2 regions of the Kerstersia similis genome follow, and region 1 is predicted to be linked to the other one. Evidence: predicted binding sites of a transcription regulator. Region 1 holds the regulator's gene; the other holds the start of a gene.
What was found. Region 1 encodes LexA, which represses DNA repair genes until DNA is damaged. Its sites were predicted from a motif close to ACTGTATNNNNATACAGT; they were not measured.
Positions count from the first base shown of each region.

Region 2: a site for LexA is predicted at 5,990-6,007, ahead of imuA (translesion DNA synthesis-associated protein ImuA). Genes of this name have one in related genera too.

Region 1 covers NZ_CBCSIQ010000015.1:27,622-38,066, reverse strand. The annotation lists gene ACNA1V_RS10605 (FecR family protein) at 1-174, opposite strand, end outside; gene ACNA1V_RS10600 (RNA polymerase sigma factor) at 188-709, opposite strand; gene ACNA1V_RS10595 (TonB-dependent receptor domain-containing protein) at 1,019-3,073, shown strand; gene ACNA1V_RS10590 (class I SAM-dependent methyltransferase) at 3,070-3,870, shown strand; gene lexA (transcriptional repressor LexA) at 4,082-4,729, shown strand; gene ACNA1V_RS10580 (benzoate/H(+) symporter BenE family transporter) at 4,808-5,980, opposite strand; gene ACNA1V_RS10575 (class I SAM-dependent methyltransferase) at 6,163-6,927, shown strand; gene lon (endopeptidase La) at 7,195-9,636, opposite strand; gene clpX (ATP-dependent Clp protease ATP-binding subunit ClpX) at 9,815-10,445, opposite strand, start outside.
Region 2 covers NZ_CBCSIQ010000038.1:849-9,489, reverse strand. The annotation lists partial or broken gene ACNA1V_RS16650 (alpha/beta hydrolase) at 1-227, shown strand, start outside; gene ACNA1V_RS16645 (hypothetical protein) at 313-525, shown strand; gene ACNA1V_RS16640 (error-prone DNA polymerase) at 557-3,730, opposite strand; gene ACNA1V_RS16635 (Y-family DNA polymerase) at 3,727-5,235, opposite strand; gene imuA (translesion DNA synthesis-associated protein ImuA) at 5,220-5,957, opposite strand; gene ACNA1V_RS16625 (copper resistance CopC family protein) at 6,101-6,481, shown strand; gene copD (copper homeostasis membrane protein CopD) at 6,495-7,376, shown strand; gene ACNA1V_RS16615 (NADPH-dependent FMN reductase) at 7,618-8,166, opposite strand; gene ACNA1V_RS16610 (pyridoxamine 5'-phosphate oxidase family protein) at 8,526-8,641, shown strand, end outside.

The DNA of each region.
Region 1 (10,445 bases):
CATGGCGTCCAGCGCCTGCCAGCGCCGCCAGGCCTCCTGGAAGGCCGACTCGTTTTCCGGTGCGGCCTCGCGCCACCCCACCAGTTCCTGCTCCGCCAGCCGCGCACGCTCGCCCGTGCTGCCCGATGTACGGGCCAGCAAAGTCAATGCGTATTCAACTTGAGAGCGTTGCATGGTCAGTGATCCGTCATTTGCGTGGCGCGCCTGCGGGGTCGTCCCGCTCGATCAGATCCGAGCAGTCCAGCACCGCACGCGCAATGTGTTTCTCCACCGCGGCGACGGATATATCCATGCGCGCAGCAATTTCGGCGTAACTGTAACCGTATATCCGCGCCAGGATGAACACTTCCCTGCGCTTGCGCGGCAAGCGCTGCAAACGCGCAGCAACCCGTTCGAGCTGATCGCGATGCAGAATCTGCTGCTCCACGCTAGCCGCCATTTCGCCGCCCTGCTGTTCGAGCTCCTCCATCAGGGATTGATCGCGTTGCTCGCTGCGCCCCTGGTCGATGATCAGATTTCGTGCGGCACTGAACAGCAAGGCACGCGGGCGCGCCACCTTGCCCTTCAGGGCATGGTGATAGACGCGCTCGAAACTTTCCTGGGCAATATCCGCGGCCTTGTGCGAATCGTTCAGCTTCCAGCCGAGATACCGCTTCAGTTCAGTGTAGGCGCCCGTCAATTCTTCGACGACCTGCGCCAGGCTTGGCATGGGCTTCCGGGGCCGGACCAAGCCGGCAGCAAATGTTGTCGGGACAAAAGCCGGCTGCATCAGCCAGGACCTTATCCGCCAAAAGCAGCGATGATAATGAAAACAACTATCCTTCACAAGCGTGATGCATAGCCGCCACACCTGTGGCCGAGCCTGAAACCCACGCCACGTTCGCCCTGACCGCCTGGCCTGCCGATGCCCTGATCATCACACCGGTTTCCCTTTCATTTATGTAATGTTATATCATTTAACAATTATCAGATTTTGATATCCATTCCTCCCCCCTTCCCTGCAAAGGAAATATTTCCCATGTTCCTCCGGCTTCGTCCCTTGTCGGCCGCACTGGCAACGGCCCTTCTCGGCAGCCCCGCACTCCTGCATGCACAGACGACCCATGACCCGGTCACGCAACTCACCCCTGTCGTCATCACCGCGGATGCCCTGCAACGCGAGCAAGGTGATCTCATCCAGGCCAGCACGGTTCTGCAGGATGAAGACTTGGCCTGGCATCGCCGCGGCACCCTGGGGCTGAGCCTGGATCATCTGCCCGGCGTGCACGCCGACAGCTTTGGCAACGGCGCCACCCGCCCTGTGATTCGCGGGCAAACGGCGCCCCGAGTCAAGGTGCTGTCCGATGGCGCAGATATCTTCGATGCCTCCTCGGTTTCTCCGGATCACATTGTTACCGTCGATCCGCTGCTGGCCCGGCGCGTGGAAGTGCTGCGAGGGCCGGCGGCCCTGCTTTACGGCGGTAGCGCCATTGGTGGCGTCGTCAATGTCGTGGATGACAAAATTCCCACGCACATTCCCGATAACGGCCTGAGCGGCCAGGTGCAGTTGCGCGGCGCCACAGGTTCGAACGAACGGGCTGGCGCCTTTGCCCTGACAACCGGCGAAGGCAATGTTGCGCTGCATGTTGAAGGCTCACGGCTGCGCTCGGACGACTATCGCGTTCCCGGCCAGGATTTCAGCAAGGTCGCCAATTCCAACACCGACAGCACGCAAGGCAGCCTGGGCTTCTCTTTCATCGGCGACCGCGGCTACCTGGGACTGGCCTATTCCTACCGCGAGGACGACTATGGCCTGCCTGGCCACAGCCATGAGTACGAAAGCTGCCACCCCCATGGCGCTACGCTGCACTGCGGCAGCCACAGCCACGACAACGATCACGATCATGAGCATTCTCACGACCACGGAGAAGAGCACGCAGCCACGGCGCACCTACGCAGCGAACGGATAGACCTGCGCGGCGAACTGCGCAACCCCCTGCCCGGTTTCGACCAGCTGCGGCTACGCGCCAGCCATACCGATTACCGTCACGACGAACGCGATGAAGGCATCACGGCCACCACATTCACCAACCGTGGGCGCGACTTGCGCCTGGAACTGCAACATCAGCCACTAGGCCGCTGGCACGGTGTCGTGGGCCTGCAAACCGCGCGCTCCCATTTTGAATCCACCGGCCTGGAAAGTTTTGTTCCGCGCACCCGCACCAGCAGCACGGGCCTGTTCCTGCTGGAAGAATACCGTCATGACGACTGGCGCTTTGAAGTCGGCGCCCGCCAAGAATGGCAACGCCTGACCCCCACCGCCGGGACGCAGCCCGGCAAGAGCGACCACGCCAACTCCTTATCTGCTGCTGCCATCTGGGACTTCACTCCCGGCTATGCCGCCACGGTCTCGTTCTCGCGTTCGCAACGCCTGCCCAACGCCCAGGAAATGTATGCCAAAGGCGTACACCTGGCGACCAATACCTATGAGCGCGGCAATACCGACCTGGGCCGGGAAACAGCCAACACCGTAGAGTTTGGCCTGCGCAAAGACGACGGGGATATCAGCTTCGCACTGAACGCCTACCACAGCCGTGTCGATGGCTATATTTATGCCGAAACCCTGGATCAATTCGAAGACTTCCGCCTGATCGAATACACCCAGCGCGACGCCAGCTTTACCGGCCTGGAAGCGGACCTGACCTATCAATACAGCAAAGGCTTGAGCGCCACCCTGTTTGGTGACTATATCCGCGGCAAGCTGCGCGACCCGCAATCCAACCTGCCACGCATTCCCGCCGCGCGCCTGGGCCTGCGCACCCATGCCAGCTGGCAACAGTGGCACGGCTTCCTGGAATACTACCGGGTATTCAGCCAGAACAAGATCGCCAGCTACGAAGACGATACTCCTGGCTACAACATGGTCAATGCCGGCTTGTCCTACCATGGCAAGCTCGACAGCACGCGCTACCGCCTTTATGTGCAAGGCAGCAACCTCTTGAACCGGGTCGCCTACAACCATGTCTCTTTCATTTCGCGCGCGGCACCAATCCAAGGCCGCAGCGTCATGGCAGGCGTAGGAATCGAGTTTTGAGCCAGCCCCCTGTGACGCCAGCGCCGGCAGGCGCTGGCCCTCGCTCGCTCTACGCGGAAGTCGCACGGCTCCAGAACGGCCTGCCCTGGGGGCGCTTCCTCGATGCCGGCACTGGCCGCGCCTCGATCTCCTGGCTGCTGTCCCAGGATACCGAAGCCTGGACTGCCGTCACCGGTGCGCCAGCCATGCTCGCCAACGTGCAGGCAGCCACGGAAGGCCGTCTGCGAGCCCAGGACAGGCTCTTGCTGGGCAACTGGATGGATGCAGACCTGCTGCGCGGTGAGCGTTACGACACCGTCCTGGCGGACTACCTGCTGGGTGCCATCGAAGGCTTTGCTCCCTATTGGCAGGACAGGCTGTTTGAACGTCTGCGGCCCCTGGTCAAGGGCCGACTGTATGTGATTGGCCTGGAACCGTATGTCACCACCTTTCCAGACGATCCGGCCGGTGCGGCCGTCACGGAAATCGGACGCCTGCGCGATGCCTGCCTGCTATTGGCGGGGGAAAGCCCCTACCGTGAATATCCATTGGAGTGGGTCTTGCGCCAATTGCGCACTGCGGGCTTCCGGGCGCTCGATGTACAGCGCTATCCCATACGCTACGGCGCCCGCTTCATCGACAGCCAGCTCGATATGTGCGCGCAACGCCTGGGCCGGATCCAAGACAGGCAACTGGCGCTATCACTCATGGAACACGTGCAAACGCTGCGGGCCCAGGCACATGCCCTGTGCCGACAGGAACAGGGACTGCGCCATGGCCATGATTACCTCATCCTGGCGGAACCGGACAGGCGCTGAACCCGCGCTGTCGCGTCGCTGGCCGCCGGCCCCGACACGCGCCGCCAACCGCCGACGGTGCGTGTCATCTTCGCTAAAAACCGGGAAAACCCGCCAAAATGACAAAAACCCCGCCGGATAGGGCAAAAAACTGCCTCAAAGCCTGATCCAGGCTTGCTTTCCGGGCGCAAGTCCGACAAAATTGGCCCTGTATGTCCATACAGCCAAAATCATGACCATCAAGCTCACCGCGCGCCAGCAACAGATCCTCGATTTCATCCGCCAGTCTTTGGAAGGCACAGGCTTTCCTCCCACTCGCGCCGAAATTGCCCAGGCGCTCGGGTTCCGTTCCCCGAATGCAGCGGAAGACCACCTCAAGGCGCTGGCGCGCAAAGGCGCCATCATCCTGACCCCTGGCACCTCGCGCGGCATCCGGCTGTCGCAGGCTGAAGAGTCTCCCGCGCTCCAGGCGCAGCATACGGATTTCGAATCCGCGCTAGTGCCGCTGGTCGGCCGTGTTGCCGCTGGCAGCCCCATACTCGCGGCGGAGCACATTGAGCGTGAAGTGCGTGTGGACCCTGCCCTGTTTGACACCCGGCCAGACTACTTCCTCAAAGTACGCGGCATGAGCATGCGCGACGCCGGCATTCTGGAAGGCGACCTGCTGGCCGTACGCAAAGCCAGCGAAGCCCGCAACGGCCAGATCGTCGTCGCCCGCATCGACGACGAAGTCACCGTCAAGCGGCTCAGCCAAGACCGCCAAGGCCTGCGCCTGCTACCCGAAAACCCAGACTACCCCGTCATCGAAATTCGTCCGGGCCAGCATTTCGCCCTGGAAGGCATTGCCATCGGCCTGATCCGCGCACAGGCTCTGCACTGATTGCCCTCCGCCATGCCAGTCTTCTGGCATGGCGGGTGCATGGCAGCGCAGCCTGCCATCAGCCGGCATACTGCCGCGCTACTCGCTCGCGTGCCTGAAGCCGCTCATGATGCCATGGGCCAGCATGCCGATGACGATTCCCCAGAAAGCAGAACCAAAGCCCCAGAGGGTCATGCCTGAGGCCGTCGCCAGAAAAGTGATGGTTGCTGCCTCTCGGTGCGCAGCATCCTCCACCACCAGGGTCATATTGGAAACAATGGCGCCTATCAACGCCAGACCTGCAAGAATGGCGACCAGTTCGGCCGGAACGGCCTTGAACAACAGGACAATCGTCCCGGCAAAGGTTCCGCCGATCAGGTAAAAAACGCCATTGGCAATACCTGCGATATAACGCTTGTCCTTCTCTGGATGAGCATCCTTACCCGTACACAGTGCAGCAGTAATGGCGGACAGGACAATCGTCACACCGCCAAAGAAAGCCGTGGCCAATGACGCCAGACCCGTCACCATGATGACCGGCCGCGCCGGCATCTGGTAACCGGACAACTGCATCACCGCCATGCCAGGCAGGAACTGCCCCGTCAGACTGACGATCGTCAGCGGCAAGGCCAGGCTCAGGAACGACACCCAGTCGAACTGCGGCACGACGAATATGGGCTGGGTCCACGACAAGGTCAGGCTGGAAAAATCGGTCAGTTGCTGGCCCAGGGCCACTACAAACCCTGTCAAGGCCACAACCACCACCGTATAGCGCGGGCACAGCCGCCTACAGACGAAATAGGCCGCCAGCATGGCAAAGACCAGCGCGGGCATTTTTCCGGCCGCAGTAAATGCCTGGGTACCGAACTGGAACAGAATACCCGCCATCATGCCCGCGGCGATACCACGAGGAATGGCGCGCACCAATTTATCGAAATATCCGGTCACCCCGACCAGCAACACCAATAGCGCAGCCAGAATGTATGCCCCCACGACCTGAGCCATGGAAATTTCGGGAAACAGGGTAATCAACAGGGCCGTGCCCGGCGCCGACCATGCCGTAATGACCGGAATCTTCAGCCACCAGCTCAGCAACAGGCCGCTGACACCCGCGCCTATCGAAATGGCCCATATCCAGGAAGCCAACATCTCCGGTGCGATATTCCCGACATGCGCTGCCTGGATAAAAATCAGCAACGGCCCCGCATATGAAATCAGTACCGCAAGAAAACCTGCTACCCACGCGGATACCGACCCTGCGCGCATACCCATGAAACCTCCCTGGCAATCCATCTGGACAGAAATCCACCGATATTGCCAGACAATGCAACGGCTTTCCTGCATAACCCTGCCCCCTGCATTGCCGCCGCATCAAGCACCGGGAGCGCCGTCTCCATCAAGCTGATATATTCCGTTTTCTCCATGCTATCGACGCACAAGAAGCGCACAATCTCATGTCTGCACAAAACAATCGCTATGGCCGCCTGGCCTCGCAGGTCTATCATCTGGACAAACCCATCGGCCACTCCTTCGGCGATGTCGAGTTCTACCTGGAGCGCCTGAAGCATTGCCCTGGCCCTGTTCTCGAACCTGCTGCCGGCAATGGCCGTATCCTCATACCGCTGCTGCAAGCCGGACTGGATGTGCATGGCTTTGATGCTTCCGCAGAAATGCTTGCCCTGTGCCAATCGGAATGCGAGCAGCGCGGCCTGGCCGTTCCCATGACGTGCCAAACCTTCGAACAGTTCCAGTACGAACAGGCCTTCGCCGCCATCATCATTCCCGCCGGCTCGTTCCAGCTCATCACCGACCACGAAACGGCCTGCGCCGTACTGACCCGCTGCTTTGAACATCTGCAAGCCCAGGGACGCCTGATTCTGGACCTGGACCCTGCACATGCCATCCAGGCCGGTGGGCATTCGGTACGTACCTGGCAGCCCACCGCCACACAGCAGCTCACCCTCACTTGCGACCGCCTGACAACCGATCACATCAATCAGGTTTCTGTAGATTTACTGCGTTACGAAGCCTGGGATCAGGGCGTGCTGCAAACGACTGAGCTGGAATCCTTCAGCCTGCGCTGGTGGGGTGTGCGTGAAATGCAGGCCGCACTGCGGGCAGCCGGTTTCACCGACATCACGGTATCGGGCGGCTATGCTCACGGCCGCTGGCCGACGGACGCAGATGCCATCATCACCTTCGAGGCCGTCAAGCCCTGAACCCCCTGTGCTGAAATCCGTCGCGGTATCAATACTGCAGCGCCGGCGACAACGCAGCCCATCCCCCCAGGCAGCAAATCAGGGAAAGCGGCACATGGCGGACGGCTTGCCTGCCTGGACCTGGCAAGCCCTTTTCATCAACAGCAACAGCAACCGCCAGCCACAATGGCACCCTCCCCTGAATATGCAGCGGCAATAAAAAACCCCTGAACGCCACCGGGCATTCAGGGGTTCAGTTCGGGCGCCTTTTGCGCCCGGCCTGCATCATCAGTGCTTCAGTACCGCACCCGGCTCACCCGGCTTGGAACCGGAGGCCACCACCGGCTCTTCCGGCTTGGCCTCTTCCTCAGGCAGAGGCGTCGGCAAGCGTTCGAGCGCATGTTCCAGCACGGTGTCGATCCAGCGTACCGGCACGATTTCCAGCTGGTTCTTCACGTTGTCCGGAATCTCGGTGAGATCCTTCACGTTTTCCTCAGGGATCAAGACCTTCTTGATCCCGCCACGATGGGCGGCCAGCAGCTTTTCCTTCAAGCCGCCGATAGCCAGCACTTCACCACGCAAGGTGATTTCACCCGTCATCGCAACATCGGCACGCACCGGGATATGCGACAAGGCAGACACGATGGCTGTTGTGATGGCGATACCTGCAGACGGGCCATCCTTGGGCGTAGCGCCTTCCGGAACGTGCACGTGCATGTCACGCTTTTCGAATACGGTGTCAGCAAAACCCAGGCGGCGTGCGCGAGAACGCACCACGCTGCGAGCCGCTTCGACCGACTCCTTCATCACATCGCCGAGCGAACCCGTGCGCTGAATCACACCCTTACCCGGCATGTCGGCCACTTCGATGGTCAGCAGGTCGCCGCCCACTTCCGTCCAGGCCAGCCCGGTCACCTGACCGATCTGGTTTTCCTTCTCGGCCACGCCAAAGCTGTAACGGCGCACACCCAGGTAATCCGCCAGGTTTTCGCTGTTGACCACGACGATCTTGGGCGCGCCTTCGACCTTGTCCTCAACACGTTTGATCAGTTGGCGGATCACCTTGCGGCAGATCTTGCCAACCTCGCGTTCCAGCGAACGCACACCGGCTTCACGTGTGTAATAACGCACGATGTCGCGCAGCGCATCCTCTTCGACCTGCAGTTCGCCCTCGCGTACCCCGTTGTTCTTCATCAACTTGGGCAACAAGTGCTCACGCGCGATACGGATCTTTTCCTCTTCCGTGTAACCGGACAGGCGGATCACTTCCATACGGTCCAGCAGCGCCGGCGGAATATTCAGCGTGTTGCTGGTCGCAACAAACATCACATCCGAAAGATCGAAGTCCACTTCAACATAGTGGTCCTGGAACGTATGGTTCTGTTCCGGATCCAGCACTTCCAGCAGAGCGGATGCAGGGTCGCCACGGAAATCCATGCCCAGCTTGTCGATTTCGTCCAGCAGGAACAGCGGGTTGCGCACCCCTACCTTGCCCATGTTCTGCAGGATCTTGCCAGGCATGGAGCCAATGTAGGTACGACGATGGCCACGGATCTCTGCTTCATCGCGCACGCCGCCCAACGCCATGCGTACGAACTTGCGGTTCGTCGCCTTGGCAATGGACTGCCCCAGCGAAGTCTTACCGACCCCCGGAGGACCCACCAGGCACAGAATCGGCGCCTTGACCTTGTCCACGCGCTGTTGCACCGCCAGATGCTCAAGGATGCGTTCCTTGACCTTCTCCAGGCCATAGTGATCGCCATCGAGCACGCGCTCGGCGTTATCCAGCGAGTTGTTGACTCGGCTCTTCTTGCGCCACGGCAAACCGATGAGCGTGTCGATGTAGGTGCGCACCACGGTGGCTTCTGCCGACATGGGCGACATCAGCTTGAGCTTTTTCAGCTCGGCGTCTGCTTTCTTGCGCGCTTCCTTGGGCATTTGCGCAGCGGCAATCTTCTTCTCGAGTTCTTCGAGATCAGCGCCTTCTTCGCCTTCGCCCAGCTCTTTCTGAATGGCCTTGACCTGCTCATTCAGATAGTAGTCACGCTGGCTTTTTTCCATCTGCTTCTTGACGCGGCCACGGATGCGCTTCTCCACCTGGAGAATGTCGATTTCCGTTTCCAACTGGCTCAGCAGGGTTTCCAGGCGCTCGGTCGTACCGAACACTTCCAGCATGCGCTGCTTTTCTTCCAGCTTGAGCGGCAAATGGGCAGCGATGGTATCAGCCAGACGCCCGGCCTCGTCGATGCCCGACAAGGACGTCAGGATCTCCGGCGGGATCTTCTTGTTGAGCTTGACGTACTGCTCGAACTGGCTGACCACGGCACGGCGCAAGGCCTCGGTTTCCGCATTGGATTGCGTATCCGATTCAATAGGCGTGACCGAGCAGGTGAAGTGGGCTTCACCATCGGTAATCTGTGCAATGCGGGCGCGCTGCGTGCCTTCCACCAGCACCTTGACGGTGCCATCGGGCAGCTTCAGCATCTGCAGAATGCTCGCAATGCATCCAATTTCATAGACATCTTCCGGCGTGGGATCATCCTTGCTGGCGGACTTCTGCGCCACCAGCATGATGCTCTTTCCGGCTTCCATTGCCGCTTCCAGTGCCTGGATCGAACGCGGCCGTCCCACGAACAATGGAATGACCATGTGTGGGAAAACCACGACGTCGCGCAGAGGCAGCAGCGGCAATTCAACGGGTTCTGAAGGCAAGGCCCGGCTGACTGACATGATTAGGCTTCCTCGGAGAGAAACTGTAGTTCGGGAAGCGTATGGGATGGCGGCGTGCTGCCGCCAGCTTCCTGTGATGAGTCAGAGATGGAGACGATATCGGAAAATACAAGCCCGGTGGCCTGAAATTTCATGAAAACCCTTCAAAGTAAAGGGTTTTCATGCCCTGTCTGCATTCTCAGGCGGCGTTTCCAACCGAACGGCGCAGGTTTCCTTCCTCGCGGACGAAACGGGGCTCGGCCCCTTTTTCTATGACGTCCGCGTCCACAAATACCTTGCGAATGCTGGCATCGCTGGGCAACTGATACATGGTGTCCAGCAGCGCAGATTCAAGGATGGAGCGCAGACCGCGAGCACCCGTCTTGCGCTTGAGTGCCTTGCGCGCCACGGCATGCACGGCTTCGGATGACAGATCCAGTTCGACCTCTTCCATTTCGAAGAGTTTCTGGAACTGCTTGACGATGGCGTTGCGCGGTTCCGTCAGGATGCGCACCAAGGCCGTTTCATCCAGTTCCTGCAGTGTTGCAACCACCGGCAGGCGCCCGACCAGCTCGGGAATCAGGCCGAATTTGACTAGATCCTCGGGTTCCACTTCGGTGAAGACTTCACCGACCGAACGCTCGGACTTCTGCTTCACATCCGCCGAGAAACCGATGCCCGACTTTTCCGTACGGTTGCGGATCACCTTTTCCAGGCCATCGAAGGCACCGCCGACGATGAACAGGATATTGGTGGTATCCACCTGCACAAAATCCTGGTTGGGATGCTTGCGCCCGCCTTGCGGCGGCACCGATGCCACAGTCCCTTCA
Region 2 (8,641 bases), on a different contig from region 1:
TATACAAGGAAATGGATGGCCTGCCGCCCACGCTGCTGGTCACGGCCGGCCTATGTCCGCTGCGGGACGAAGGCCTGGCCTACCTGGCGCAATTGCAGCAACACGGCATTGCCCACCAGCACCTACACCTGCCCGACATGATTCATGCCTGCCTCAATCTGCATGCCCTGGTGCCTGACGCCTGCGACCGTATTTATCAAACCATGACAGACTTCATCCGCCAGTGAATCCGGCCTGAGCCAGAAATCACCGATAATCACCGATAATAGGCAGCCGCCCGGCCCCTACCTTTCTTGCCATGCCCCAGTCGGCATGGTGGATTTCAGCCTTTTCGAACCCATGAATCTGAGCAAACTTCCTTTCTTCCTGGCCCTGGGCGTTGTCCTGCTGGCTGGCTGCACCACCCAGGAAAAACAACTGGTCAAGGAACTCGAAAACCTGCCCGGCGTCACTTGCGATATCGCCGACAGCGGCGCGGAAACCGATTGCCATCCCGACAGTCTGAAAGCCACGCAGGGACCCTGAGCCCCGCGGCCAAGCGGCATCAAACGCCGCCTTACTGGAAATCCCGGCTGCGGGTCGCCAGCCCGCCCAGCAGCGGGCTCAGGTCTTCCGCTCGCCCCAGCACCAGATGCGACACGCCCTCATGGGTCTGCCAGACCCCATGCACCGCCAGCAACTGCGCATTCAGCAATGCCGCACGCTGACGTTCCAGCCACTCCGGCCGCACGATCACATTGACATTGCCGGTCTCATCTTCCAAGGTCACGAACATCACGCCTTTGGCCGTACCGGGGCGTTGCCGACCCACCACGATGCCACAGGCACGCGCCAGCCGGCCATGCGCCAGCTGCTGCAACTGCGCCGCCGTCATCAGGCGCCTGGCCTGTAGTTCGGCACGCAGCAAGCTCAAGGGATGCGGGCCTAGGCTCAGGCCCAGGTGGCGGTAGTCCGCCAGCACCTCGGCACCCGCGCTCATGGGTTCAAACAGCGGCAGTTGCACAGCCGGCGCGGGCGCATGGCGCAGCAAACCGGTTTCCGCCCGGGCGCCGCTGGCTTCCCACAGTGCCGCACGGCGGCTGCTCTGCAGGCCTGACAGCGCACCACAGGCCGCCAGGACGCGCAACTCTTCCCGCCCCAGCAAGGCCCGCTGCGCAACATCCTGAATATCCACGAACGGCTGCTGCCTTCGGGCGGCCACCAGCTTGCGCGCGGCCTCTTGCGACAGCCCCTGCACTTGCGACAACCCCAGGCGCACTGCCGGACGCGGCCCGGCCGGGACCAGCAGCGTTTCCCAGGCGCTATCGCAGACGGAGACAGGCCATACACGCACGCCATGCCGGCGGGCATCCTGCACCAGAATGGAAGGCGAATAAAACCCCATCGGCTGGCTATCCAGCAAGGCTGCCAGAAAGGCCTCCGGCTCATGGCGCTTGAGCCAGGCGCTGGCATACGCCAGCTGCGCAAAACTGGCGGCATGGCTTTCCGGAAAACCGTACTCGCCAAACCCCTGCATCTGCCGGAAAATCTGCTCCGCGAAGTCAGCGGTATAGCCGCGTGCCGTCATGCCTGACAGGATTTTTTCATGGAACCCGCCCAGGCCGCCACGCCGACGCCAGGCTGCCATGGAACGCCGCAGATTATCCGCCTCGCCATCCGTAAAACCGGCTGCCAGCATGGCGATCTGCATCACCTGTTCCTGAAAGATCGGCACCCCTTTCGTGCGCAACAGGGCCTGTTCGATCTCCGGCCCCGGACTGCGGCTATCTTCCAGCCCCTGCCGCCGCCGCAGATAGGGATGCACCATGCCTCCCTGTATCGGCCCTGGCCGAACGATGGCGACCTGAATCACCAGATCGTAGTATTCCCGAGGCTTCAAGCGCGGCAGCATGCTCATCTGCGCGCGCGACTCAATCTGGAATACGCCTACCGTATCCGCGGCACAGATCATGTCGTAAGTCGGCGCATCATCCGCAGGAATGTCCTGCAAACGCCACGCCTGCCCCCGGCGCCATGCCGTCCAGGCCAGCGCCCGGCGCAACACGCTCAACATGCCCAGCGCCAGGACATCCACTTTGAGCAGGCCCAAAGCGTCCAGATCATCCTTATCCCATTGCACCACGCTGCGCCCGGCCATAGCGGCATTTTCCACCGGCACCAGCCTGACCAGCCGGTCGCGGGCGATCACGAAACCGCCAGGGTGCTGCGACAGGTGCCGGGGAAAGCCCAACAACACCTCGACCAACGCCCGCCATTGCCGCGCCACCGGCGCATCCGCCTGCAACCCGGCGTCCTGCATGCGTTCCGCCAAACGCTCCCGGCCATCCCAATGCCGGTAAGCGGCGCACACCTGATCCACCAGCGCTGCATCCATGCCCAGCGCCCTGCCGGTGTCGCGCAGGGCGCTGGGCATGCGATAGGTAATGACAACTGCGGCCAGCGCCGCACGCTCGCGCCCATAACGCGCATAGATATACTGGATCACTTCCTCACGCCGCTGGTGCTCGAAATCCACGTCGATATCCGGCGGCTCGCCGCGCTCTTTGCTGATGAACCGGGCGAACAGCAAATTGCCATGCACCGGATCCACCTCCGTAATGCCCAGGCAATAGCAGACGGCGCTGTTGGCAGCCGACCCCCGCCCCTGGCACAGAATGCCCTGTGCTCGCGCATAACGGACGATGTCATACACCGTCAGGAAGTACGCCTCATAGGCAAGCTCAGTGATCAGGCGCAACTCCTTTTCCACCAAGGCCAACACCGTATCCGGCACGCCGGCCGGGAAACGCCGCTGCGCACCAGCCAGGGTTTCCTGCCGCAGATACGTTGCCGGGGTATGTCCGGCCGGGCAGATTTCCTCCGGGTAGGCATAGCGCACCTCATGCATGCGGAAACGGCAACGGGCAGCCAGCCGCCCGGTTTCCTCCAGCCATTGCGGCGCGTACAGCGCTGCCAACTGCCTGCGGCTGCGCAAATGGCGTTCCGCATTGGACTGGCGCGCCAGCCCACAGGCGGCTACGGTTTGTCCGCTGCGTATGGCCAGCAAGGTGTCATGCAACGGTTTGCGGGCCCGCACATGCATCTCCACCTGCCCGACCGCAACCACGGGCAGCCCTGCCGCCGCCGCTGCCTGCGTGACCGTCTGCGCATGCTGTGCGTCGCGGCCGCGCTGATGCAAGGCCAGGCCCACCCAGGCTCGCTCCGGAAACACCTGCGCCAGCCAGTCTGCCTGTTCCTGCAGCAAGGAGAGCGGCGCCGCATATGCCGGCAGCAACAGCGTGACACAGCCCGGCAACGCCGGCATCGCCGCGTCGGACGCCAGATCCGTGTCATACAGGCGATAACTGCCCTTCTTCCCCCGCTGCCGGGCCAGCGTGATCAGTTCGCACAGATTGCCATACCCCTCCAGGGACTCTGCCAGCGCGACGAATTCCAGCCAATGCGTGCCATCCGCCCGGCTCAAGACGAACGATGCCCCCACCAGCAAGGGAAGCTGCTGGCGTTGCGCTTCCACATGCGCTTTCACGATCCCGGCCATCGAGCATTCGTCCACCAGCGCCAGGCCCGCATACCCCAACGCCGCCGCCTGCGCGACCAACTCCTCGGGGTAGGATGCACCGCGCAGAAAACTGTAATTGCTCAGGCAGCACAATTCGGTATAGGCGGGCAGCCCTGCTTCCTGCACCTGCCCTGCCGCCGCTGCCAGCGGCGTGTCGCCAGGCTCCCTCATGCATATATCCCATGCAGAAACCAAACCAGGCCGCCTGCTGCCTCGCCAGCTCCGCGTTGCCGGAACACCCAATAGCACACGCCACTGCTCGCGTGCCGGGCCATGAAATAATCGCGCGCCGTCCCGCCTTCCCACCAGCCGTCCTCGATCCGCTCCGGGCCGCCCAGCAAATGCAGCGCTGTGCCGCCATACATCGGCCCGCCGCCCGCGGCAGCCGGCAAGGGCAATGGCGTCTCCAGCAGCCAGAAAGGACGCGGCGCCCGGATGGCCTGCCGGTCTGCCCATGCGGCACTGTCTGGTAGCGAACCCATGGCACGATCGCCAGCCATGGCCTGATATGGCAGCCAGCGGCAGGCACGCTCAGGCCGATGGTCGGCCACCGGGCTGGCCAGCAGGATGCTTTCCGCCCCCAAGCGCGCAGCCAGCACATCCTGCAGGGCAGCCACATCCCCCGATGCTCCCGCCTGCGCCAGCAAATTGCCGCTGGTGCCCGCCCTGGCCTGGCAGGCAATGGCCTCCAGCGTCATGGCACTGACCGGTGCAGGCAAAGGATTGCGTGCCAGACGTTCAGCCAGCAGATGAGCCAGATGCCCGGCCTCCCAGGCGGGCTGCGCCAGCTTCATGTCCAGATGCGTGCGCGGACTGCTGCGCTGGCGTCCTTCGTGATGCAAACTCCAGCGCAACTCGGAGACTGCCAACTGCCGCGCATCCAGCCATGCCGTCAACTGCACCAGCAAACGCTGGGCCAGCCAGCACAAGGCCTCGTGGCGTTCCACAGAAAACAGGCTCTGGACCTGGCTGCAAAAATGCTCGGGTGGCCGGACCCATTCATAGCACTCGCCGGTATTGCCATAGGCGCGATCAAGTTGCAGCAGCAAACCCGCTGCCTGGCGTTCACGCAGCCCCGCACGCGGCAAGCGGCGCAACGCCCCGAAAGTATCGCAGCCCAGGCTCGCCAGCCACTCGTGCCGACTACCGGGCTCGTCCAGCAAGGCCAGTGGCAAGCCATCCAGACAAGCAGCCAGACGCGATACCCGCAGCACCCGCCGACGCTTGGCCTGCGGTGCCCGCGCCAGCAGCCAGGCGCCGCAAGCACTGGGGGCCAGGGCCAGGCGGGCAGCCAGCCCCAGACGCTGCAAACTCTCCCGCACCCGCGCATAAAGACGCCGCACCCCGCCAAACAGCCTCAGGCTTGCGGAAACATCCAGCACCAGCGCATCCTCCCTTTGCCACGCAAGCAAAGGCGAAAACGGCAACAAGGCCAATTCGATTTCGCGGCACAACTGCTGTTCGCATTCTGTCCGGCGGACGATGAAATCCAGCTCAGGGGCCAGCGCCCGCGCACCGGCCTGCCGCATGCCTGGGCGCACCCCGGCCTTCCATGCCTGGCCGCCGCAGGCCCAGACCTGCCCCTGGTGCAACACCACCTGGGGCAAACCGGCCTCGCTGTAGCGGTAGGCATCCAGCCTGGGCTGCAGCAGGTGTACGCCTAGCCACACCTGCATGGCTCTGCTTTCCCGGACATGGCAACAGCTGCCGCCCCGGCCGGCGCGGCCAGGCGGACGGAGCGTGACAGCCAGCCGCCGCGGCGCTTGAGTATATGCACCTGGAAATCTCCTTCAGGCCCATCAGGCGTCAGGGCCAGCCGCAAGGCTGCAGGCGAAGGCAGCCGGGCCTGCGCCTGGGGCCGCAACATGAAAAACAAGGCATGACAGCCTTGCGCCGCCAGATGCAGGCGATGCAACTGGCGGTAATCCGCCGCCCCCTGCCACAGCAACAAGGCATCCAGCGAACCGCTGCGCAGAATCTGCTCTGCCGCCCACAAGGCATCGGCATCCTGCTGCGCCCGGACCCACATCAGGCGCATGGCATCTCCGCCAGCCTGCTCCCAGGCCGCGCTCTGCGGCACATGTGGCGGCCGCACCAGGGCCACCGGACGCTCGCCGTGCAGCAAAGCCGGCTGCAACAGTTGCCACTCGCCACACCCCGCACGCGGCAGCAAAATCTCCACCAAGGTGCCACGCGGCCATCCCCCCCCTGGCAGCTGGGCGGACAAGGCCGGCAAGCCGGTATCCACACAGGCAGCAAGCTGCGCCAAACCCTGCGCGCCACGCCAGACATCGGGATGCGGCAAAGACCCCTGCGGGCCGGCCTGCCCCGGCTGCGCCGCCGTCTCCGGCAACGGGCCCGCAGGGCAGGCCAGAGAAGGATTTGAAGGAAAAGGCATAAGGTTTTCTGAAATCCACTAGCCCCCATTTTACTGTATATAAAAACAGTATTCATGAATTTCCGCCAACTCCTGCCGCCTGCAGCCGGAACTGAGATGTACTACTATTCCCCCTTCTGCTCCACTGCGACACGCTCCCTATCATGTTCACATCCCGCAGCCGCCTGGCCGCAGCCATGCTGGCCACAAGCCTCCTGGCCGGCGTCCATAGCCTTGCCCTGGCCCACTCGCACGCCATCGCACAATCCCCCGCCCCGGGCAGCACCATCACGCAGGCTCCCGCCGCCTTGTCCATCGAATTCGATGGACGCGTCGAACTGCCCTTCAGCCGCATTACCGTCACCGGCCCGGATGGCAAGACACTGGAAACCGGCAAACTGGCCTATGCCTCCGAGGACCGCAAAAGCCTGAGCCTGCCGCTGCCGGCCACCCTGGCCCCTGGCCGCTATCAGGTCGATTGGAACATCACCTCCGCTGATTCCCACAAAGTCTCGGGGCAATACGACTTCACCGTGCAGCCCTGAGGCGCACCTGGCCGTGCTGGAGTTGTTTCCCATCCTGCTGCGTCAGATTCATGTCGCAGCCTTGCTACTGTGCTGTGGCACGGGGGTCTATTTCGGCTATCTCGTGCCGGCGCCGCTGGCCCGCCCCCTGAACCATCCCTCCCGCCGGGTGTACTCAGCCTGCACGCTGCTGGCCTGTGCCGGCACCCTGCTGATGATCCCACTGCAGGCGGGGCGCATGTCTGGCGACAGCCGGCAAATCCTGTCACCGGACACCTGGCTGTCCGTCCTGCAGGCCACCCGTTATGGCGAAACCTGGCAGTGGCAATTTCTCCTCTTGCCCCTGCTGCTGCTGGCCTGGCTGTGGCGCTGGCGCCCGCCATCCCAACACCGCGCCATGGCCCTGGCCAGTGCGGCCATGCTGGCGGCACTCGCTGCAACCGGCCATGCCGCCGCGATGGACGGCGCGCTGGGCTGGCTGCATCGCGGCAACCAGACCCTGCATCTCTGGGCCATCGCTTACTGGGTCGGCGGCCTGCCCTGGGTCTTCCTCCATATACGCCAGCTGGCGCAGCACCAGGATACCGACCTCATCAAAACCCTGGTGCGCTACTCACGCCTTGGCCACTGGGCAGTCGCCATCGCCATCCTGAGCGGCATCGGCAACCTCTTCCTGATTCTTGGCCCCTGGCCCTGGAACTGGGCCACGCTCTACATGCGCCTGATGGAAACCAAATTCCTGGCGGTTGCCGCCATGGTCGCGCTGGCGCTGTTCAACCGCTACATCCTGGTGCCGCGCATGCGCAACCAGGCACAGGCCATGCAGGCCCTGGCAAAAAACACGCGCTTTGAAATCATCTTTGCCACGGGCATCATCATCCTGATCGGCGTGATCGGCACCTTGGCGCCGAACTGAAGGTAAGGCCGGCCACGGCCTGATACCTGCGCCAAAATCGGCGCCAGCACACTTCGACCGGTCTCACGCGCCATTCCCCGCCTCATGAACCTCGTAAGGCCTCGTAAGGCCTCGCGTGATGACCTCATAAGGGCCATCATCGGCGGATGAACCTGCCCGCCGACAACGCAACACCCCACAACCGGGCAAGGCAAACCCACCTCGCGCGCCCTGCCCGTTCACAACGACTGGCTGCTTCTTGCTACTGGTTCTTTCTAACCCAGGCCGCGAAGCGATTGACCCAACTCTGCAGAAACTCCTTGCTGCCGGGGCCAATACCGCCATCTGCGTCAAAAAAACCCTCCTTGGCATGCAGGAACGCCTCCGGCTGCTGCAGTGTCGGCATATCCAGGAACACCAGCACATTGCGCAAATGCTGCTGCGCCAGCGCCGTCCCGATGGCGCCTATGGAAATACCGATCACACCTGCTGGCTTGCCAGCCCAGGCGTTCTTGCCATAGGGACGCGACCCCTGATCCAGCGCATTCTTCAACACGCCCGGAATGGAACGGTTGTACTCCGGCGTCACGAACAACACCCCTTGAGCCGACTGGATCTTTTCCTTGAACTTCAGAACTGCTTCCGGCGTATTGGCATCGTCATCCTGGTTATAGAGCGGCAGATGACCGATCTCCACTTGCTCGAACACCAGATCAGGCGGCGCCAAACGCGCCAGCGCATTGGCCAACTGCCGATTGAACGAATCCTTGCGCAAACTACCCACGACAACAGCGATACGGAATTGACTCATGATGCCCATCCTGTAGTGAAGAAACGTAGTAAGGAACCGCCCCTTCATTCCAGCACGAAGCATCATGACAAACAAGAACAAAAACAGACCCATATCAAACCATGGATGTCTTTTCCCGCCCTGGCAAACCAAACCGGCGGATCCCCCGGACAACACACATCGCACAACCGCCCCTGACCGCAACGACCGCACAGGCACAGGCACAGGCACGGCACAGCACAGCACAGCACAAAAAATATACAATATATATACAGATCAATAACAATACATATATTCCATCTCCCTACCCCGGCCATGCAGCCCAAACGGACACATGGCTCAGCCCCCCTCCTATCTCCCTTTCAACAGGAACCTCATCCATGCAAGTCCTCGATGACGCCATGAAAGCCATGCTGGCCAAACAGCTTCCGATTCAGTCCACCGTCGGCAAGGATGGCCTGCCGGACATCGGCCCCAAACGCTCATTGCGCGCCTA